One region of the Pseudoalteromonas sp. TB41 genome, then DNA from elsewhere that is predicted to be linked to it. Evidence: predicted binding sites of a transcription regulator. Region 1 holds the regulator's gene; the other holds the start of a gene.
The links. Region 1 encodes ArgR, which controls arginine synthesis, uptake and breakdown. Its sites were predicted from a motif close to ANTGAATANNTATTCANT; they were not measured.
Positions count from the first base shown of each region.

Region 1 (8,004 bases):
CGGTTTGTTTACTGATGTATCATAATGAAAGTTTTAAACCGTCTAATACAGGGCGTTTAATTGCTGAAATAGTCCCTGATAATTATGCGTTTCGCTGGGATAGAACCTCCCCAGATCCTGCTTTATTAGCATTATTGAATAATGATAAATATCAGCCTTTTGTGATTTTTCCTGCAGAAGATGTTGAAACAGATAGAGTAGTAACGCAAGTAGAGCCTGTTGCAGGTAAAACGCCTTTATTTATATTCTTAGATGGTACATGGCGTGAAGCTAAAAAAATGATCCGCAAAAGTCCTTATCTAGATAATTTGCCCGTGCTTTCTATTACTGCACAAAAGCTCTCAGATTACCGATTACGTGTAGCACCCCATGCTCACCAGTTAGGTACGGCAGAAGTGGCTATTATGGTATTGGCATTAGCGAATGAGGTTGATGCGAGTACTAAATTAGAACAGCATTTTATCAAATTTCGCGACGCCTATTTACTCGGTAAGCGCAACAAAGGCAGGCCGGAATAAACTGCAAGATGTTGATACGAAAAAGCTGAATTTAACACTTGAGTATAGCTTAAACATATATAATTTTGGCTGACCGCTGACCGCTGACCGCTGACCGCTGACCGCTGACCGCTGACCGCTGACCGCTGACCGCTGACCGCTGACCGCTGATTTTCAGGCAAAAGAAAAGCGCGAACCATCTCTAGTCGCGCTTGCGGAATCTTCTAACTTTGTTGCATCCTGCAATTGAACCTAATCAACTCCAATTTTTACGATCCGTGTTATTACAATATTACTTTCTAGTTCTATGTAATATAGGCTATCCGGGCCTGTCTCCATAAATCCCTAAAACATCCTGTAAGGTAAAATCTATTACCAATCCTTATTGCACATCCGAGTGCATTCCTTTTGCTACCATTCCGTTGTGTTGCCCTAAGGCCTGTCCGTTTTATTCCCTATCCTTTAGCAACAACTTTTCCGTGTTGTTATCCATTACGCATCATCCTGATGCTATCCCTTATGCAACATTCCATTGCGATACTCATCCTGAGCCTGTCCTTAAATTCCTGTTATCCTAAAAACCAAACCTTGGTATTCGAGTAGTTAGTCCGTTTCCATTTACTCGGTAAGCGTCGTTGCTTATTTATGGGTTAATTATAGAGAGTGATTTGCAGTAAATGTAGGATAAAACCGCTTATGGTTTATGTTCTTACAAATGAAATATTTTTAAATTATATAAAATACAATAACTTGCTATGTTTTTGTGGTGTTATACAGAGTGTTTTTACTCATTAGCTGTCATAAGCGTAAGAGATGTCTTACAAGGGTTTTCTTTTTTTGGCGTATTTACCACGAAGTGATTATATAAAGTGTGCACTTTTTAGTTCATCGCGGTAAAATTAATGATAATAATTATTAGTTAGGTAAGACAATATGAAAAAAACACTCGCGCTTGTTGTTGGGTTAATTGCCTCAGCACCGGCTGTTGCAACCGATGTTGTGAATATTTACTCATTTCGACAACCTTTTTTAATTAAACCTATTTTAGACGATTTTACACAGCAAACGGGCATTAAAACCAATGTGGTGTTTGCTAAAAAAGGCTTAATAGAACGTGTTAAGCGTGAAGGTAAACACAGCAAAGCCGATTTAGTTTTAACCTCAAACTTTAGTGCTTTAATTCAATTAGAAGAGCTAAATCTTACGCAAACTATAGAAAGCGAGCTGGTTAATAATAATGTCCCGGCGGCATTTCGTGATGGCGATGGTCAGTGGGTAGCGCTCACTAAGCGCGTGCGTAATGTTTACTCTTCAAAAGAGCGTTTAGGCGCATTGCCTAACCTTACCTACGAAGCGCTTGCTGAGCCGCAATACAAAGGACAAATTTGTACTCGCTCTGGCAAACACCCATATAACTTAGGCCTTGTAGCTTCTATGATCGCTCATCATGGTGAAGCACAGACGAAAACATGGCTTGAGGGTGTAAAAGCTAATTTAGCGCGTAAACCTCAAGGTAACGATCGAGCGCAAGTTAAAGCGGTTAAAGAAGGTTTATGTAATTTAGCCTTAGGTAATAGTTATTACTTGGGCAAAATGCTGCAAGATGAAGCACAAAAACCATGGGCTGAAGCCGTTCATATTAACTTTCCAAATCAAACTGACCGAGGATCACATATAAATGTATCGGGTGCGGTTATTACTAAGTATGCTAAAAACCCTGAAAATGCCTTGAAACTCATAGAGTATATGACAGACAATAAGGCGCAAAATATGTATGCCTCGCTCAATATGGAGTATCCGGTTAAGCCAGGTGTGAAACTTTCTAGTTTGGTTGCATCATGGGGAAGCTTTAAGGAAGACAGCTTACCGCTTGATGAAATTAGCAAATATCGTCCGTTAGCCCTTAAGCTAATTGATGAGGTGAAGTTCGATCTTTAATGACTTATAAATTTCAGCTGTCGAAATGGCAGCTTATTGCGTGGTCGACGGGGTTATTGCTGTCGACCCCGTTGTTTTTCCTACTATTAGAATCTTTACAAGGCGACTCAGAGGTATTTACCCACCTGTGGAATACCGTACTGTGGGACTATATAAGCAATACCGTATTACTGGTTTTAGGTGTAGGGTTACTTAGCTGCTTTATTGCGTTACCACTGGGTTGGCTCACTGCTTATTGCCGTTTTCCTGGTAAAAAACAATTTGAATGGGCACTGATGCTGCCTCTTGCCATGCCTACTTATATTATTGCTTATGTGTACACCGATTTACTCGACTATGCGGGGCCGGTACAAATAACTCTAAGAGAGTGGTTTGGTTGGCTGTCGCCAAGTGACTACTGGTTTTTTGATATACGCACCTTACCAGGGGCAATTGTTATGATTGCGCTGGTACTCTACCCGTATTTATATTTAATTTTTAAAACTGCACTGCGAGAACAATCTTTTAAGTTAGTCCAAGCCAGTCAGTTAATGGGGCTAAATGCATGGAAAAGCTTTTTTAAAGTCAGCCTTGTATTATCCCGTGGTGCCATTGTAGCGGCACTTGCTTTGATCAGCATGGAAACTATGGCTGATTTTGCTACCGTTAGCTACTTTGCAGTCAGTACATTAACCACCGCAGTATACGATACTTGGTTTGGTTATTACTCATTAACTGCAGCAGCAAAAATTTCAGGGGTGATGTTGTTACTGCTATTCTTAGCATTGATCACCGAGCGTTTTAGCCGTCGTAACCAAGCGGTGTTTGAGCGTCAATCGAGTGTGAACAGCGAGGCGCTTTATATCCTCAAAGGTAAGTCTGCATGGTTAGCAACGGGGTTTTGTAGCTTTATTTTAATTATTTCGTTTATTATTCCGATGGTTGTATTGCTCAAATATGCAGTTATGTATTTTGATCAAGCGTGGAATAGTGAGTTTTTTAGCTATGCATGGCAAAGTTTAAAAGTGGCGGCTGTAGTCAGTGTGGTGACTATTATACTGAGTGTTTTAGTGGTGTTTTATCAGCGCATTGCTAAACAAACAAATCCATTAATACCCGGGCGTTTGGCCAGTACGGGCTATGCGTTACCCGGCACAGTATTAGCGATAGCGGTATTGTTGCCACTCACCCTATTAGAAAATACTATCAACCGCACTTTAGCTCCTTATCATTTAGATATTGGTTTATTACTTACTGGCAGCTTACTCACTATTATTTTTGCTTATATAGTGCGGTTTTACGCCGTTGCACACGGAGCTATTGAGTCGAGCTTTTCACGTATTAGTCCCTCCCTTGATATGGCAAGCCAGTCAATGGGAAAAAGCCAAGGGCGCACATTACGCTTAGTGCACTTACCTTTATTACGCCGAGGCTTATTAACCGCAGGTTTATTGGTCTTTATCGAGTGTATGAAAGAGCTACCCGCAGCTTTGTTGTTAAGGCCTTTTGATTTTGAAAGCTTAGCAACTCATGTGTTTCAGTATGTAAGCGATGAACAATTAGAGCTGGCCTCTATATCGGCTTTGTTTATTGTGGTGGTGGGGTTTATTCCGTTATATTTTATTAACCGTTCAATGGAGCAACGTAGCTAAATGAGTAGTTTGATTTTACAAGGCGTGAGCTATGCATATAACGGGACTAAGGTGATAGATAATTTAGATTTAACCTTAGGTAAAGACGAAATAGTGTGTTTACTCGGAGCCAGTGGCTGCGGTAAAACCACCACACTAAAAGCCATTGCAGGATTAATTGAAGCCAAACAAGGGCAGGTATTTATTGATGGTAAGCTAGTTAGTGATGCTAATACGTTTGTTTCACCTGAGCATCGTAATATTGGCATGATGTTTCAAGACTATGCGTTATTTCCGCATTTAACGGTGGCTAATAATATTGCGTTTGGGCTAAGCGGTATGAGCAAAGCAGATAAACACGCACGCGTAAGTGAAATGCTAAAGTTGGTACACTTGGTAGGCTGCGCCGATAGATTCCCTCATCAACTCTCTGGTGGGCAACAGCAGCGAGTAGCGATTGCACGCGCATTAGCTTATAAACCTAGCTTACTGTTACTTGACGAGCCATTTTCTAATATTGATACCCAAGTACGATTTGAGTTAATTGCCGACATTAGGCGCATTATTAAGGCGCAGCAAGTATCGGCTGTGTTTGTTACTCACTCAAAAGAAGAGGCGTTTGCTTTTTCAGATACGCTTGCGGTTATGCACCAAGGTAAAATTGCGCAGCAAGGTACGCCAGAACAGCTTTTTGCTAAACCACGTTCAAAGGAGGTTGCAGAGTTTCTGGGTCAGGGCATATACTTAAGCGCAACCGTATTAACCGCCACTGAATATCAAACGCAGTTTGGGGTGGTTGAATCAATACAGCCACAGCAGCATGGCGTGGCGGATAAGGGCGTTATTTATGTGCGTCCGCATCAACTTGAACTTGCTAGTAATAACGATACGCAACAGCAATCTGAGCGGGTTAGTATATTAAGTAGTCGCTTTATTGGCTCCGCTTATGTATACACTGTGGTTATTGATGAGCAAGAAATAGAAGTTGCAGCCCAGTATGGCCAGTCATTTGAAATAAATGAACAGGTTATAATAAAAATAAAACCGCACACGGTGAATTTTTTTGAATCGTAATTAATCGCTGTGTTTTGCTCTAAAAAGTAAGGAATGACAATGGCGCAAGCGCAATCAGGGATTTGTGCTGAAGCAAACTTACACGGTTTGCACTTATTTTTTAATGTACTTGATGGTCACGACGAATCACTTCGCGCTAAGCTTAAAAAAGTGAGCGATATTGAAGATGAGTTTAGTGATCAGTTCTCTGAATCTATGCTTTCTTGTATGGTCGCCATTGGCGCGCAATATTGGCCACACATTCTGCCTGATTATATGCCAAGTGAGCTGCAAAGCTTTCCTAATATCACCCATAGCGATTTTGTGATGAGTGCAAGGCCATGCGATTTATTTGTACAAATCCGCTCAGACAGAGAAGATGTAAACCACCTGTTTGCATTGCAAATATTAAAACTTTTCAACCCTGATGTTGAGCTGGTGGAGCAAATTCGAAATTTTCGTTTTTTAGATGGCCGTGATTTTAATGGTTTTATTTATGCGGGCGATACTCCGCATGGTCGTCAAAAACGGGTAACGGCCCTCGTTAATAAGCCTGATAGCTTTGAAGATCAAGGCAGCTATATTCATGTTCAGCGCTATAAGCATGACTTAACGTTATGGCAGCACTTGTCGTTGCAAGAACAAGAACAAATAATGGGGCGTACTCGTCTCGACAATACCCTAATAAGCCCCGCACTTGAAAGCAGCCATGCAACCCGAAGTGAATTAAAAGATGAACAGGGGCAAGCATTATTACTAAATCAAAGTATGCCTTATGGCGACGTGTATGAGCAGGGGATGTTAATGATTACGTGCTCGGCTAAAGGGGATGCGTTCGAGAAAGTACTCAATAGCCGATTAGGGCAGGGGGAGTATTACGACCATTGGCTTGATTTTACTCAAGCAGATATGGGCTCTGCGTTTTTTGCACCCTCAGTGCGATTTCTAAAGCAGCTATAAAACAAGCCAGTAACGGCTACGTATCAGTATAGCCGTAACAGTGATAACCAAACGAGTTTAAACCGTATCAAACAAAATACGCACACGCTCTAATGTGAGGTCTATTTCTGATACTTTCGCTGGCGCAATAAAAATAGTGTCATCGCCGGCAATTGTTCCTAATACGCCATCTGCTTTACCTAATGAGTCAAGTAAACGGGCAATTAGCTGAGCAGCCCCAGGACTGGTGCGAATAATAATCATCATTTCGTTATGCATAATATCAATAACTAACTGGCGTAACGGGCTTTTAGCGGTTGGTACACCCATTTCGGCAGGTAAACAGTACACCATTTCTTGTTTTGCATTGCGGGTACGTACCGCGCCAAACTTACTTAACATCCGCGACACTTTACTTTGGCTAATATTATCAAAGCCTTGTTCTTTTAATGCGTCAACTATTTCGCCTTGTGAGCCAAAATTCTCTTCTTTTAAAAGTGCTTTAAAGGCTTTTACCAATGCTTCTTGTTTGTCTTGTGGTTGCATAGTGTCTAATTAGTTATGTTGTCGATACTGCAAATTCTACACAAAAATGCATATTTATGCAGCAGTTGTTTAGGTTTTGCTGCGTTTAAACAGCAAAGTTTACAACTATGGTCGAAAATATAGCTAAAATAGGCAGGATAAATTTGTTTTTAGTCGCTAATTTCTTTATCTTATAAACCACAAATATTTCCTTCCTCAAATCACGGAGAATTCCAATGAAAGTTGCTGTATTAGGTGCTGCAGGTGGTATCGGTCAAGCGTTGTCTTTATTATTAAAAACAGGCTTACCAGCTGGTTCAGAATTATCACTATATGATGTTGCGCCAGTAGTTCCTGGTGTTGCTGTTGACCTTTCTCATATCCCAACAGATGTAAAAGTTGAAGGTTTTGGTGCAGATGCACTAGATAAAGCATTAACAGGTTGTGATATTGTTTTAATCCCAGCGGGTATGCCACGTAAGCCAGGTATGGATCGTGCAGATTTATTTAATGTTAACGCTGGTATCATTAAAACATTAGCAGAAGGTATTGTTGCTAACTGCCCTAAAGCGCTTGTAGGTATTATCACTAATCCAGTTAATGGAACTGTACCTATTGTTGCTGAAGTATTCAAAAAAGCAGGTACTTACGATGCTAAGCGTGTATTTGGTATTACAACTTTAGATGTGATCCGTTCTGAAGCGTTTATTGCTGAACTTAAAGGCGTAGACGTAGCAAGTGTTAAAGTACCAGTGATTGGTGGCCACTCAGGCACAACCATTCTACCGTTACTTTCTCAAGTTGAAGGTGTTACTTTCACTGATGAAGAAGTAGCTACACTAACTCCTCGTATCCAAAACGCAGGTACTGAAGTAGTTAATGCTAAAGCGGGCGGTGGTTCTGCAACATTATCTATGGGTGCTGCTGCAGCACGTTTTTGTATGTCTTTAGTTAAAGGCTTACAAGGTGAAGACGTTGTAGATTATGCATACGTTGCTGTTGAAAATGGCGATGCAGAGTACTTTGCACACCCAGTACGTTTAGGCAAAAATGGCGTAGAAGAAATTCTTTCTTACGGCACTCTAAGCGCATTTGAAGAGCAAGCTAAAAATGACATGCTTGAAACGCTGAAAAAAGATATCAAAGAAGGTGTTGATTTTATGGCGTAATAGCCAAAATTAACCCATAAAAAAGCCTGCATTTGCAGGCTTTTTTATTGCTCGGAATTATCTACACAGTATTACTTAGTGGTCGCGGTCAACCGATATTCTAGCTAAGCTAATTAGTGCTTGCTTGTAACTCGACTCCGCTAAGCAATCTAAACAGGCAATTGCTTTTTCTGCTTCTTGCTCGGCTTTTTCCATTGTGAACTCAAGGGCATTGGTATGTTTGAGCGCAGCCAGTATCTCGTCAAGGTGCTCCATACCATTACAGTGCTCAAT
Region 1 is NZ_AUTH01000069.1:7,625-15,628, forward strand. It holds gene L641_RS0109210 (DTW domain-containing protein) at 1-518, shown strand, start outside; gene L641_RS0109215 (Fe(3+) ABC transporter substrate-binding protein) at 1,431-2,435, shown strand; gene L641_RS0109220 (iron ABC transporter permease) at 2,435-4,066, shown strand; gene L641_RS0109225 (ABC transporter ATP-binding protein) at 4,067-5,119, shown strand; gene L641_RS0109230 (Dyp-type peroxidase) at 5,159-6,058, shown strand; gene argR (transcriptional regulator ArgR) at 6,116-6,583, opposite strand; gene mdh (malate dehydrogenase) at 6,799-7,731, shown strand; gene ispB (octaprenyl diphosphate synthase) at 7,807-8,004, opposite strand, start outside.

Region 2 (8,004 bases), on a different contig from region 1:
GTCTTTCGAAAAATGCATGTGTTTGTTCCTTACCATTTTATGGTGTTTCCTTGCCAATCTAGGTAGGCAGGTTCGCCGTTGAGTTCTAGCTGTGGGTTTTCGTAAGTAAATTTAAATAATTGCTGAGCAACAAAGTCAGGGGTAAACAGTTTATCTGCGGGCACATTTTTTTGAAATGGCTTAGAGAGCTGTGTATCTGTAGTACCCGGGTGAAATAAAACAAGTTTGGTATTTTTAGCGCGACGAGCAAGTTCAATGGCGGCTGTTTTAAATAACATGTTCAGCGCAGACTTAGATGCGCGATAGGTATACCAGCCACCCAATTTATTGTCGTTAATACTGCCTACACGAGCGCTCAAAGCAGTAATTGAGCAGTGAGTTTTATGATTAAGCAGCGGCACTATACTTTGCAAACACAGCAGGGGTACAAGCGTATTAGAGTGCATAAGCTGCATAAAATAATCACTGTTGATTTCTTCAAGCTTTTTTTCTGGCATGTGCTGGTCGTTATGTAATTGACCATTAAATATTATTACCTGAGCAAGCTCAATTTGTTGTGACTTTAACGACTGGGTTAGCTCATTTAGGCTTTGCGCCGAGTAGTCGCTGTGGAAATAGGTTACCTTGTCATCATTATGCTCAATATTCGATGAGCTGACACAAATTATATTAAATTGTGTTGCTTGCTGATTTAAATGATTTACGTAGGACTGTGCAATGGCGCTACTGGCGCCAAATAAAATCACTGTTTTCATTTTTCACCTTTAGATTTCATATTGCATTGACCATTACTACACTGCGCATTGGGCATTAAAAAACGGCTAATGTGGTGACGATATTTTGCAAAAAAAGTGTAAGCATGATCGGCAAAAAAGCGAATTACTGGCAAACGAATTATTTTAAGCCAGCGGTATTTTCCAACGATGCGCCAAGCTTGATAAGTGACGTCTAAGCCGTAAATCATCTGCCCCTTATCAGTTTGGGCGTGCAATAAATCCATGGCATTTTGTTTATCGATTGCAGGAAAACGCTCACTAAAATCATCCGCATTTAAATCTTCTAGTGTAATTTTATGATCAACATCGGCACGTTTTAAATGTTGCATTTCTGCATTGCAAAGGGGGCAATTACCATCGTAAAAAATGATCATGTCATCGCTTTGTGTTTATTTTACATATGCTTTTTTACGACAAGGCGATGCAAATGGATCTATTAAATATTCCCGCTTAATGATATTAATAGGTCTCCAAGAAACGAAGGAGAGCTAGAAATGAGTGAACAATATGCCGCCTTGCGAGGTAATGTTAGTCTACTTGGTCAATTATTAGGACAAACTATTAAAGATGCCCAAGGCCAAGAGATTTTAGATAAAGTAGAAGAAATTCGGGCTTTATCAAAATCATCTCGCAGTGGCAATGAAGCCGATCGCCAAGCGTTAATTGATGTACTCCATGCGCTTAGTGATGAGGAGCTTTTACCGGTTGCCCGTTCATTTAATCATTTTTTAAACTTAGCTAATGTTGCTGAGCAGTTTCATACCGTATCACGTTTTAATGATGTTGGTTTTTGCCAACTAAATCCTCTCACTCAAACATTAAAAACGTTAGCAGCAAAGGCCGAACAAGGTCAGCTTAATCATAATCATTTAGCCGACACACTCTCAAAACTCCACATAAACTTAGTACTAACCGCTCACCCAACCGAAGTGACTCGACGTACTATTATTAACAAACATGTTGAACTAAGCGATTGTTTAGCATCACTTGAGCGCACCGACAACCTTGCGCAGGAGCGCGAAGCGATATTAAATCGAATTGCGCAGCTAATTAGCCAAGCTTGGCATACTGACGATATTCGTCGTTCTCGCCCAAGCCCAGTTGATGAAGCTAAATGGGGCTATGCGGTAATTGAAAATAGCTTATGGGATGCCGTGCCACGTTTTTTACGTGAGTTTAGCCAGCATGTTAAACAGCATTTGAGCCTTGAGCTACCAGCTAACTACAGTCCGATAGAATTTACGTCATGGATGGGGGGGGATCGAGATGGTAACCCGTTTGTAACCGCCGAGGTGACTAAGCAAGTACTCGATCATGGCCGTTGGATGGCGCTGGATTTATACCAGCGTGATTTAGAAACTTTGTGTGCTGAACTTTCCATGTCTGATGCCAGCGATGAGCTTATTAAGCTGGCAGGGCAAGAGTTTGAACCTTATCGAGCCGTGCTCAAAGAGCTTAAAAATCAAGTGGCTGAAACAGTGATGTACTTAAGCGCTAAAATTAAAAATAAGCGTACAGAATCACAAGATTTAATTACTGATATTAACCAAATTAAGCACCCAATTGAGGTGTGTTATCGCTCATTGTTAAAATGCAATATGCAAGTGGTTGCTGATGGCTTGCTATTAGATGTGATCCATCGTGTAAATAGCTTTGGTTTGCGTTTGGCAAAACTGGATGTGCGACAGGATTCGTCAAGACACAGCGATGTGTTTTCAGAATTAACTCGTCATTTAGGTATTGGCGATTACAATCAATGGGAAGAGCAAGACAAACAAGCTTTTTTACTGACAGAGCTAAATTCACGTCGTCCGCTTATTCCTAGGCATTGGCAACCAAGTCCAGAAGTGCAAGAGGTGCTTGATACCTTTGATGTTATTGCACAGCAAGATGAAAAAACCTTTGGTTTATACATTATATCTATGGCACGAACCGCCTCTGACATATTAGCAGTGCAGCTATTACTTAAAGAGTCTGGCTGTGGTTTTGAACTGCCTGTGGCGCCTTTATTCGAAACCTTGGATGACTTAAACGATGGCCACAACGTCATCACTACGCTTTTAAATAACGAGTGGTACCGTGGACACATCAAAAACACCCAAAATGTAATGATTGGCTATTCAGACTCAGCCAAAGATGCAGGCATGATGGCTGCTGGTTGGGCACAATATGAGGCAATGGATAAGCTCGTACAACTAGCGGATGAACGCGGTATTGAGCTTATTTTATTCCATGGACGTGGTGGTACGGTTGGACGTGGTGGTGCGCCTGCTGCACAAGCATTGCATTCTCAGCCGCCGGGGTCGTTAAAAGGCGGGCTTAGGGTAACAGAGCAAGGTGAGATGATCCGCTTTAAATTTGGCCTGCCTAATGTTGCATTACAAAGCTTAAATATTTATGCAGGTGCGGTACTACAAAGTAATTTATTGCCACCACCAGAGCCTAAATCACAGTGGCGCGAAGTAATGGCATTAATTAGCGATGTGTCGTGTGAGCATTACCGTAATGTGGTGCGCCACGATGAAAACTTTGTACCTTACTTTAGAATGGCGACACCTGAATTAGAACTGTCAAAACTACCGTTAGGCTCAAGGCCTGCAAAACGAAATCCAAATGGAGGGGTTGAGAGCTTACGTGCTATTCCATGGATTTTTGCGTGGAGTCAAAACCGGTTAATGTTACCTGCATGGTTAGGTGCATTAAGTGGACTTAAAGCCGCGCTTGAAAAATATGGGATTGAAACCTTAAGCGAAATGAGTTTGCAATGGCCGTTCTTTAGAGCACGTTTAGAAATGCTAGAAATGGTATTTAGTAAAGCGGATAGCTGGTTGAGTGAGCATTACGATAATGCGCTGGTGGAAGAGATGTATAAGCCTTTAGGTGTTGCCTTGCGAGAGGAACTTGGTGAGGCGATGACGTTAGTGCAATCATTAAGCCCACAAAAAAGCTTATTGGCTGATCAGCCTTGGATCAAAGAGTCTATTGGGCTTAGAAACCCATACACCGACCCGCTTAATGTATTACAAGTTGAGTTATTACGTCGTTCTCGTGGCGATGATAAAGGCAATGAAAATGATATAGACAATGCCTTGATGATCACTATGACCGGTATTGCAGCGGGTATGCGTAATACAGGTTAATCCAAAACTAGATTAGTTTTAGAGGGAACACACGACGTGTTCCCTTTTTTTACGTTGAATAGGCTGGTATTTAGTTTGCCAACCTTTTACACTACTTGGCCATTGAACAAATAAAAACTATTATGGCTTCAGCAACTTTTAAAGTGCAACATAATACAGCACTTAGCAATTCACACATTTCTCTAAACGTAGCGCAAACGCAAGCTCTACGCAGTCAATTAAAAACTCAACGCGGTATTTTATATTCAAGCGATATTAAAGCGCTTTGCACCGAGCTTAATGTTAGCGACGATGCATTATTACAAGGCTTAGTGCCTATGGCTTCAGAGTTTTCCGTTGCACCTATTTCCAAATTTCATGTCGGCGCAATTGTAAAAGGGCTCGATTCACAAGGAAACACTACTTTTTACTTTGGCGCTAACGCTGAGTTTGACCATCAAGCACTTAGTTTAGTGGTGCACGGTGAGCAATCTGCAATTAATAATGCCTGGTTAAATGGCGGTAAAAAAATTCTTAAAATAGCGATTAGTGATGTCCCATGTGGGTACTGTCGTCAATTTATGAATGAACTCGCTGATGCGAAAGAGCTTGATATTTTACTGCCAGCACAAAACTTTAAATTGGCAGAGTTATTACCTCATTCATTTGGACCAACCGATTTAGGCAATGAGCACAGCTTATTTAACCCAGCAGAGCAAACTAATTGTTTTGAAAACAAACAACTTGATGAAAAGCTGATGAGCTATGCTTTAGCGGCTTATGTGCCATACAGCCAAAATTACAGTGCAGTAAAAATAAGTACGTTTGAAAACGGTGATTTTTATGGCAGCTATGCAGAAAATGCAGCGTACAGCCCGAGTTTATCGCCATTACAAAGTGCTGTGAGTCAGTTGTTTTTAGCAGGACTGAGCTTTGATAAGCAAACAGTTAAATCAGTTACGTTATTAGAAACGGCTGGTCATGAAAACCAATCAGGGGTGGCAAAAGCCGTGTTAGCAAGCTTTACTGGCTTGCCAACACTTGAGGTTATTAGCGCAACATTAGCCAAGTAACACTTTAGCGGCTTCAAGTACCACGGCAACCGATTTTTTCTCAATCTCGCCGTGGTCTACGTTAGGAATTTCTTGACGTGTTCTATTTACTAATACACCTGCAACACAGGCTGCTTGTAGGCCAAGAGCGGCACACATAGTAAATAAAGTAGCCGATTCCATTTCGTAGTTCATCACGCCTAGTTTTTGCCATTCTTCACAGCTACCCTGTAATGACTTAGGAACATAACCAGAATGCGTATCGTAACGCTCTTGTCCTGGGTAGAAGGTATCGCTTGAAGCGGTGATACCGATATGAAAATCGATGTTTAGGTTTTCACAGGCTTTTACCATCGCTTGAGTGGCAAAAAAATCAGAAACAGCAGGGTAGCACAGCGGTGCAAAATGCTGACTCGCGCCATCCAAACGAACTGAGGCTTGGCTAATTAAAATATCGCCTTCGTTAATGTGCGGCTGAATCGCGCCTGTTGTGCCAATGCGAAGAAAGCTACGTACGCCAAGTTGAGCCAGTTCTTCAACCGCAATTGACGTTGAAGGGCCGCCGATACCGGTTGAACATACAACCACTGAGTGGCCGTTTAATTGGCCTAAATAAATGTGAAACTCACGCGTTTGAGCAAGGCAGGTTGGATTATCTAAGAACTGTGAAATGCGTGCTGCACGATCTGGATCCCCTGGAACAATAGCCAGTTTTGCACCTTTTAAATCATCAATACACAGTCCTAAGTGAAATACCTTTTCCATAACTAAGCCTTTTTAATAAGAGTTGTTGTCAATTTAACATGATTACGAGAAACCTAAATGAAGTACAGGACGGATGTCCGTATTGATTTATTCATCAACTCTGAATATTCAATCAATGGCTAAAATTACTAACAAAATGAGCCAGTTGACTTGTTTGCTCAGACACTATATTCATACCTCAGAGCAAACCAGTAGCTAGCCAAAAGAGTTGTTAGCTAAATTTTAAATTGTTTATATTCATAAGGTTAGTTAGTAGGTTTTGTATTGTTTTGCCACTGACCTAACCTCGCAAAACACAACGTTCAGTGATTTTTATAACCACATACAATTAATTTTTAATTTATTCAGCGTTCGTCGTTTTGCATAACTACTCAATAATAGACAAGATATTCAGATTGAAAAAGGGTTTACAATGAGCACACAATTTCAAGCATTTAAAAATAAAGTTGAACACTGTTTATGTGCACCTGGCGACGGTGTATTTACGGTTAATACGGCAAAAGAACGCAAAGCAGCACTCAGAAATAAATTATATGGTCAAACTGAAAATGTCGATGCTTTATGGCGTGACTCGCTAAATGAATTACCTAACTCACCCCACAAAGCGGTTATGCTGGGGATTAGCTCTGATTGTGGTGGTGGTATTTTACGCGGTGCAAACTGGGGGCCTTTATTTTTACGTTCAGCTTTAATTGACCAGCAAACACAGTGTCGTTCATTTGACTTAGGTGATGTGCGCGTAATACCGCATTTATTACACGATAAATACTTAAACGAGGCAACAATTACCAATTGCCAAAAAGCGCTTTATGGCAATGACAATAACGACCATTTCGTAAGTCCACTGTCTATTACCGAAGATGTATGTGACAGCTTTTATGCAACATTCCAAGATAAAGGCATTTTTGGCATTGGTGGCGATCATTCTATTAGTTACCCGCTGACAAAAGCGTACTTAAAAGCAAAGCGTAGCCAAGGTAAGCGTACGGCTATTATTCATTTCGACGCCCACACCGATTTATTGGTTGAGCGTTTAGGCATCGATTTATGTTTTGGCTCTTGGTGTACCCATATTTTAGAATTTTTACCCGCGCCACATCATTTAATTCAATTTGGTATTCGCTCAAGTGGTAAGCCTAAATCACATTGGGAAAGTACCTTTGGCGTTAAACAGCACTGGGCTGCTGAAATTATTGAGCGTGGCGCAGCCGCTGTTGCTGCCGATACAATCGCGCAACTAAAGGCTGACAAGGTTGATGAAGTGTATGTAAGCTTTGATATTGACGCACTAGATGCTCAATTTGCCTCAGCAACAGGTACACCTGAAGAAAATGGATTAACACCACAGCATGCGCTTGATATTTTGTCAGCCATTGCCGATGAGTTTCCAATAACCGGTGCAGATATGATGGAAATCGCGCCGTTTACCGACAGCTCATTAGTGGGTCAATCAAGCTCAGAGACGACGCTTAGAGAAGGCGCTAAAATTTCAGCATTCTTAATTGCAGCAATGAATCGTTAATCCTAAAGGTCAAAATTGGCTATTTGTAAATAATCCGCTATATTAAATTTGCTTTTATCAAAAAAGTAACATCTTAAATTTTATATAGTGGGTTATTGTGACTAAGTGGTATTGTGTATTATTGTTCATTGTAAGTCATCATTGTACGGCTAAACTTATTGTTGTGACAGAGAACTTTGCGCCTGCGCAGTATCTGGACGCGAATAACAATTTAGTAGGTGATGCTGCCGATAAAGTCCGATTAGTGCTTGATAGCGTAGGTATTGATTATTCAATTTCTGTAAACGATTGGAGTATGGCTTACAATATTGCACTGAGAGATCCCCAAACCTGTATATTTTCTATTTCTCGTTCGCCTGAGCGGGAACATAATTTTATTTGGTTTGCTAAGCTTGCCCAATTTGACACTAATTTTTACTCCCTTAAAAGCAAAGGTATTTCCTTAACTAATTTAGAGCAGGCAAAGCAATACCGTATTGCGGTTTTAAAAGATAACTACAGCCATCATTACTTACTTTCAAAGGGCTTTAAAGAAAACGAAAATTTAATGCTGTTTAGTAGTTTTGATAATATTTTTAAGATAATCCAAACCCGAAGTTCGAGTATTGATTTAGTTGTTATACCAGCGCAGCGAATAAACCATGAACAATCTCATTTATTAAATAAATTACAACTCGAATTACTCATGCCCATCAATGCCCATCAAGCCCCTTTATATTTCGCCTGTAATAAAAATCTACCCGATAACGTAAAGCAACAACTTAGCGCGG
Region 2 is NZ_AUTH01000007.1:169,255-177,258, reverse strand. It holds gene L641_RS0101630 (flavin reductase) at 1-18, opposite strand, end outside; gene L641_RS0101625 (SDR family NAD(P)-dependent oxidoreductase) at 30-755, opposite strand; gene L641_RS0101620 (DUF393 domain-containing protein) at 752-1,150, opposite strand; gene ppc (phosphoenolpyruvate carboxylase) at 1,271-3,916, shown strand; gene cdd (cytidine deaminase) at 4,039-4,968, shown strand; gene udp (uridine phosphorylase) at 4,957-5,712, opposite strand; gene L641_RS0101600 (arginase family protein) at 6,125-7,234, shown strand; gene L641_RS0101595 (transporter substrate-binding domain-containing protein) at 7,332-8,004, shown strand, end outside.
Region 2: a site for ArgR is predicted at 6,071-6,088, ahead of L641_RS0101600 (arginase family protein). Genes of this name have one in related genera too.